DNA from 2 places in the Paenibacillus sp. FSL R5-0912 genome. Region 1 is predicted to be linked to the other one. Evidence: riboswitches for the same ligand, from Rfam matches in the RefSeq annotation. Region 1 holds a riboswitch; the other holds the start of a gene.
What was found. Region 1 has a riboswitch for glycine ahead of gcvT (glycine cleavage system aminomethyltransferase GcvT). Riboswitches for the same ligand answer to the same signal wherever they lie in the genome.
Positions count from the first base shown of each region.

Region 2: another riboswitch for glycine. It lies ahead of R50912_RS32210 (amino acid permease); the one in region 1 lies ahead of gcvT (glycine cleavage system aminomethyltransferase GcvT).

Region 1 is NZ_CP009282.1:7,082,812-7,086,223, reverse strand. Features, by position in the region: gene gcvPA (aminomethyl-transferring glycine dehydrogenase subunit GcvPA) at 1-1,094, opposite strand, end outside; gene gcvT (glycine cleavage system aminomethyltransferase GcvT) at 1,094-2,215, opposite strand; glycine riboswitch at 2,351-2,450, opposite strand; glycine riboswitch at 2,454-2,549, opposite strand; gene gcvH (glycine cleavage system protein GcvH) at 2,734-3,126, shown strand; gene R50912_RS30095 (hypothetical protein) at 3,213-3,412, opposite strand, start outside.
Region 2 is NZ_CP009282.1:7,568,115-7,571,526, reverse strand. Features, by position in the region: gene R50912_RS32220 (carbohydrate ABC transporter permease) at 1-364, opposite strand, end outside; gene R50912_RS32215 (ABC transporter permease) at 379-1,359, opposite strand; glycine riboswitch at 1,606-1,685, shown strand; gene R50912_RS32210 (amino acid permease) at 1,836-3,212, shown strand; gene R50912_RS32205 (Crp/Fnr family transcriptional regulator) at 3,277-3,412, shown strand, end outside.

The DNA of each region.
Region 1 (3,412 bases):
GCATAATGACTCTTGCGGATGTTCAGCTCGCCAACCTCACGCATGCCCTCCTTGCCCATCACGGACAAGTAGACGGAAGCGCATAACGCCAGCAGCGCCTGGTTGGAGCAGATATTCGACGTCGCCTTCTCGCGGCGGATATGCTGTTCGCGGGCTTGCAGCGTTAGCACGAAGCCGCGTTTGCCGTTACGGTCAACGGTCTGGCCGACGATCCGGCCCGGCATGCGGCGCATCAGCGGTTCAGCAACCGCGAAGAATCCGCAGGTTGGTCCTCCGAGCGATGCGGCGATCCCCAGCGGCTGTGCGTCGCCGACTACGATGTCGGCGCCCAGCTTGCCTGGGGTTTCCAGCACGCCGAGTGCAATGGGATTCGCGCTGACCACGAGGAGGCCCTTGACCGCATGGATCAGTGGCTCAATCTGGCGCAGATCCTCGATGCCGCCGAAGAAGTTGGGCGATTGGACCAGAACGGCGGCGGTATCGGCATCAATGGCCTCAGCCAGCTTGGCAAGATCGGTAACTCCGTCCTTATAATCGATCTCCACGATTTGCAGGCCCCAGGCATTGGCGGAAGTGCGCAGCACCTGGCGGGCTTCCGGGTGAACTGTACGGGAGACAATCAGCTTCTTGCGTTTTGTGGCGCCTGCGGCAAGCACGGCTGCTTCGGAGAAGGCTGTTGCACCATCGTACATGCTTGCATTAGCGACCTTCATGCCGGTCAACTCACAGATATAGGACTGGAATTCGAAGATTGCCTGAAGCTCGCCCTGGCTGATTTCCGGCTGATAGGGGGTGTAGGCGGTATAGAATTCTGAACGGGAAATAATATGGTTAATGACAACAGGAATGTGGTGGTCATAGAGTCCGGCGCCAAGGAAGCTGGCATGGGTATCAAAGTCGGCATTCTTGTCAGCCAGACCCTTCATATGGCGCAGCAGCGCATATTCGTCCAGCGGGCCGGACATTGGCATCGTTCCCTGGTAGCGGACAGATTGAGGGATATCAGCGAATAGTTCATCGATGGACTGAATCCCTACAGTTTCCATCATCTCTGCGCGGTCTTGCTCCGTCATAGGCAGATAGCGGTGCTTCATTACGGCTTCACTCCTTGGATCTTTTTGTAGAACGGGGCTCTGATCACGGCAGCCTTCAGCTGCTTGCCGCGAATCTCCACATACACCTCTGTGCCGATCTCAGTATAGGCAGCATCCAGCAGGGCAAGTCCAAGATTCCGCTTCAGCGTCGGGGATTGGGTACCGGTTGTGACTTCACCGATCTTCACACCGTCTGCATATACGGGATAATGGGAGCGGGGAATCCCGCGGTCGATCATTTCAAGCCCCACAAGGCGGCGCGGGAGGCCGGCTTCCTTCTGCTTCAGCAAGGCATCGCGGCCGATGAAACCGGCTTTGTCCAGCTTCACGAAGAACTGGACACCCGCTTCGAGCGGCGTAATATCCGCCGAGAGCTCCTGGCCGTACAGCGGCAGCTTGGCTTCGAAGCGGAGCGTGTCGCGTGCGCCGAGTCCGGCAGGGGTCAGGCCATGCGGCGCGCCTGCGGCCAGCAGACCATTCCAGAGTGCAGCCGCTGTGTGGACGGGGGCGTACAGCTCAAAGCCGTCCTCACCGGTATAGCCGGTGCGGGAGAGCAGTACAGAAACGCCGCAGACCTCGGCGTGTTCGATGAAGTGGAAGGGCTTCAGCTCTGCAAGCGGGGCAGAGGTAACTTCGGCCAGAATCATCTCAGCCAGCGGACCCTGCAGAGCGAGCAGCAGCGTCTCATCAGAGACATTCTTCAGGCTGACACCGCTGAATTCAGCGGTGAGATGCTCCTCCAGCCACTGGAAGTCCTTGTCGATATTGGAGGCATTGACGACCAGCATGTAGCGCTCATGGCCCAGGCGGTACACCAGCAGATCATCTACTACGCCGCCATTCGGATAGAGCATCAGGGTATACTGCGCTGCGCCGTCTGCTAGGCGGCTGACATCATTGGTGGTCATCTGCTGCAGGAAGGCTTCAGCGCCGCTGCCGTCAACCATGAATTCACCCATATGCGATACATCAAACAGTCCGGCCTGCTGGCGGACTGCTTCATGTTCCTTAACGATGCCAGTAAACTGCACCGGCAGCTCCCAGCCGCCGAAATCAATGCATCTGGACTCCGCATAAGCGGCATAGAGATCATAAAAAGGCGTTCTTCTCAAAGACTCCATCGTGTCACCCCTTAGTCTGTTTACATGTAAGCAGAAACGGTAATGCCGCCTTATAAGCGCAGTATCTGTTTCAGCTAAAAATATAAAAAAGGACAGGCGAAAGCCATTATGCACTAACGCATAAATTGACTTTCGCTCTGTCCTTTGTACCTGAGAGTTACCCTGCTATCCTGCCCGCAGGTTTCCCCGTTGGTGATCCGTTTCCTGTTGTCCAGGCTGTGGATGCTCTCCAGAGATGCGTCCGGCAAAGGTCCTTTTGCCTGAGAGATTCACCCATCCCGGGCTTACTCCTTCGGCGCTGCCCCTGAGGGTCAGTCTCTCCCTATGCCATCATTCGCAAACCATATGTTTTTCTACTGACTCCATTAAACCGGGTTTACAAGCACGCTGTCAATCAAAAAACGTCAAAAAGATGACAAATTTAATTTTCCTGTCAGTTATATTGACATTAGGCAAGGTGATAACTTAGGCTATAACTAAATTTAGAACTCCAAATGTGGAAAAGAGGCGGCTTTGAAATGAGTGAAGTGCTTAACAACCTGCTATACAGCGAAGAGCATGAATGGGCACAGCAGGGTGAAGGACGCGTAGTACGTGTGGGAATTACGGATCATGCGCAGCATTTATTGGGCGACATCGTGTTTGTTGAGTTTCCTGAAGTCGGCGCAGCCATTTCCGCGGGCGATAGCGTAGGCAGTATCGAGTCTGTCAAGACGGTGTCGGAGCTGTACTCGCCGGTATCCGGCAAGGTAACCAAGATCAACGACGCACTCGAATCCAGCCCGGAGCTGATCAATGATCAGCCATACGGCGGCGGTTGGATTTTTGAGCTGGAGCTTGATGGTGAGTTCGCGGATGCAGTATCGGGCCTGCTGGATGCGGCTGGTTATAAGGAATTGGTTGGGGAATAGTTTTTACGCACAGATGAACATGGCAGGCTTCTCTTATTACATTAGATGTCACTAATGTGAGAGGTCTGTCTTTTTTCGTTTCTGTATCACTCCGGAAAGCTAAGCAGCCCCGGATAAATACTTGGCGCCAAGTGCCAAAGGGCGGGCAGCAGAGCCAGACCGGCAACGGCAAAGATAAGGCACAGCAATAGGAACCGGTATCTTTTTCTGGGACGGGTATTGGGTTTAAGTACGAAGTAATACACACCGGCCGAATAAAACGGGAAAAGCACCACGGCAGACATGC
Region 2 (3,412 bases), 490 kb from region 1:
GCAGGTAGAAACTAAAAGCCTTTTTAAAGGGAAAGTCCTTCCGGTAGAGGGGGTACGCGTACAGAGCAATCAATAGTACTGCCAGAAGGGTTCCGGTAAGCGTAACGGTCAGGCTGATTCCATAAGCTTTGACCAGCGTCTGCGAATGGTTGAACAGATATTGGTAAGCGGTCAGGTCAATCTTCTCGGGCCAGAATTTATACCCCTGCAGCGTTAACGTTTTCTCGTTGGTTAAGGAAATGGCGACAATGAGCAGAATAGGCAGGATGCAGGCCAGACTGAAGGCAGTGAAGAAGATGTTCAGCACAATCTGGGCGCTCTTGGAGCCTTTGGGATAGGCGCGGGTTCGGGTTGCAGTAGTCATTAAGATCCTCCGTTCTAGAAAAGTGCCGTATCGCGGTTCAGCTTGCGGGCCAGACTGTTCGCCCCGATAACAAGGAAGAAGCCGATGACGGATTGATAAAAGTTCGCCGCAGAGGACATACCCAGATCATTGAGCTGAATTAACCCCCTGTATACATAGGTGTCGATGACATCCGTAGTGGAGCGCAGCGCACCGGAGTCCAGCGTAACGTGGTAGAACAGCCCGAAGTCGGAGCGGAAAATACCGCCCATGTTGAGAATGGTGAGAATGACCATGATAGGCGTAAGGAGCGGCAGCGTAATTCGGGTGATCTGCTGCCACTTGCTGGCGCCGTCCACCACCGCAGCTTCATACAGCTCCTCGCTGATGCCGGTGATCGCGGCCAGATAGATGACACTGCCGATGCCGATCGAGTGCCACATCTTGGTGAGCCACAGAATATAGGGCCATGCATTGGGATGCATATAAGCATTGACTGAGGAATGGCCGAACAAGGGCAGAATATGCTTGACCAGGAAGCCGTACTCCGGGTGCAGGAAGGCGTAGACTATGAAGCTGACGACAACCATGGACAAGAAATTCGGCATAATCATAACAGTCTGGAAGAAACGGGAGGCCAGCTTGCTGCGAACCTCGTTGATCGCAATGGCTAGGGATACAGAGAGGATGAGCCCTGAGATAATGAAGACAACGTTGTAGCCGATGGTGTTAATGGTCACGCGCAGGGCATCGGATGTGGCGAAGAGGAACCGGAAGTTGTCGAGTCCCGCCCATGGACTGCCCATAATGCCGTCAACATAGTTGATGTTCTTGAAAGCAATGAATAATCCGAACATCGGGATGTAACAGTTGATGAAAAAAATAATGGCGGTTGGCAGCAGCATGAGCAGCAGCACCCGGTATTTCACAATGTTCCGCAGCAAACGGCCAAAGCTGCCCTGCTGGTGTGAAAGGGGCTGCTTGGTCAAAGCTTTTACGGTTGAAGGATTTGCCATTGGTTCTAACCTCGCTCTACATAATCTGGATGAATTTATTATAGTAGAGGAGCAGATACGAATTCTCTCTTGCAGATGACCCCGTTTATTCAAAAGTTACCTCATGTTGAACTCTTGAACATTGCGACTTTTTTCACAGAATATCTCTCACATGCCGAGTAATATGTTAGAATATCAGAATGCATTAACGCTTCACCAATTTAATACACTACACGGGCTATGATTGCTATGGATCACACTATAGCAGGAGCAGCTTCTGGAGAGACTGCGGGAGACCGCAGCGCCGAAGGGTTCACAATCTCAGGCAAAAGGACAGAAGAGTACGGAATTTGTATTTGTTATGCTGATTAATTACGGTCAGCGGCGCAGATAGCTTATTTTGATATTCTTATGAACCGGGAGATTGGATGACATCCAATCTCTTTTTTATGTTATTTGGCAGCATAGCGTTGTACACATTAAGGGGGAAAATGGCAATGGCACAGACAGAATTAAAGAGAGATTTGGCGAACCGGCATGTACAGCTGATCGCTATTGGCGGCACGATTGGTACAGGGTTATTCCTGGGATCAGGCAGAGCGATTCAGCAGGCCGGCCCGTCCATTATGATCACGTATTTACTCGTGGGGATTGCCGTGTTTTTTGTGATGAGGGCGCTGGGTGAGCTGCTGCTCTCCAAAGCGGGTTATCAATCTTTTACAGACATTGCTGAGGACTATCTTGGGCCCCGGGCTGCGTTCATTACGGGCTGGACCTACTGGTTCTGCTGGATTATGACGGCGATGGCGGATGTGATTGCGGTGGGCGTCTATGTGCAGTACTGGTTCGATATCCCGCAGTGGGTACCGGCAGTCATCTGCCTGATTATTCTGCTCGGACTCAATCTGCTAACGGTCAAAAGCTTCGGCGAACTCGAATTCTGGTTTGCCCTAATCAAAGTCGTCACGATTCTTGCCTTAATCGGCCTGGGAATCATTCTGCTGGTCATCGGGTTCAAGACGGATGCAGGATCGGTGACGGTCCGCAATCTCTGGGAGCACGGGGGCGTGTTCCCTAACGGTGTCAAAGGCTTCTTATTTTCCTTCCAGATGGTTGTGTTCGCTTATGTCGGTGTGGAGCTTGTGGGTGTATCAGCCGCAGAAACAGCGGATCCGGAGAAAAATATCCCCTCGGCGATTAACAAGATTCCTCTGCGGATTCTCTTCTTCTATGTGGGCGCGCTCTTCGTGCTGCTGTGCATTAACCCGTGGACCCAGCTCAGTGCGGCTGAAAGTCCTTTTGTGCGAACCTTCAGTCTAGTCGGGATTCCAGTTGCTGCGGGCATTATCAATTTCGTCGTCTTAACCTCAGCGGCTTCCGCCTGCAACAGCGGGATGTTCTCGACCAGCCGGATTCTGTATAATCTGAGCCGAAGAGATCAGGCATCCCCGCAGCTCGGCAAGCTGAACCGAAATCATGTGCCCGCGAATTCGTTATTCATCTCTACACTTGTTATCTCTGCCGGGGCGCTGCTCAGCAAGCTCATTCCGGGTCAGGCTTTCGGCATCGTCACCACGATCAGCGCCATTTGCTTCATCTGGGTGTGGGGTGTTGTGCTCGTATGTCATATCAAATATAAGAAGAACCGCCCAGACTTACATGCCGCGTCCAAATTCAAAGCACCGTTCACACCGGTTATCAATTATGCGGTCTTAACGCTGTTTGTTGCTATTCTGATCATTATGCTGTTCGCAGATGAGACCCGTCCGGCGCTGCTGTTTACGCCGCTATGGTTCATTCTGTTATTCGTCCTGTACTCCATGCGAAGCAAGAAGGAGAAAAGTGATGCCGATGTTAGTATAATCAATACATGAGTGCAAGAATGTTCAAACGCTACTGACATGTTGTCAGCAGCGTTAATAAGGAGGAATCCGAAACATGAAGCATAGATTGCTCCAATATATGACCCGGCTGACCTCCCTCAGCGAAGAGGAGCAGCAGGCTATTCTGGATGAGATTCTTGTCGAGGAATACAGCAAGGGAACCATTCTGCTTAGGCAGGGTGAGGTTCCCG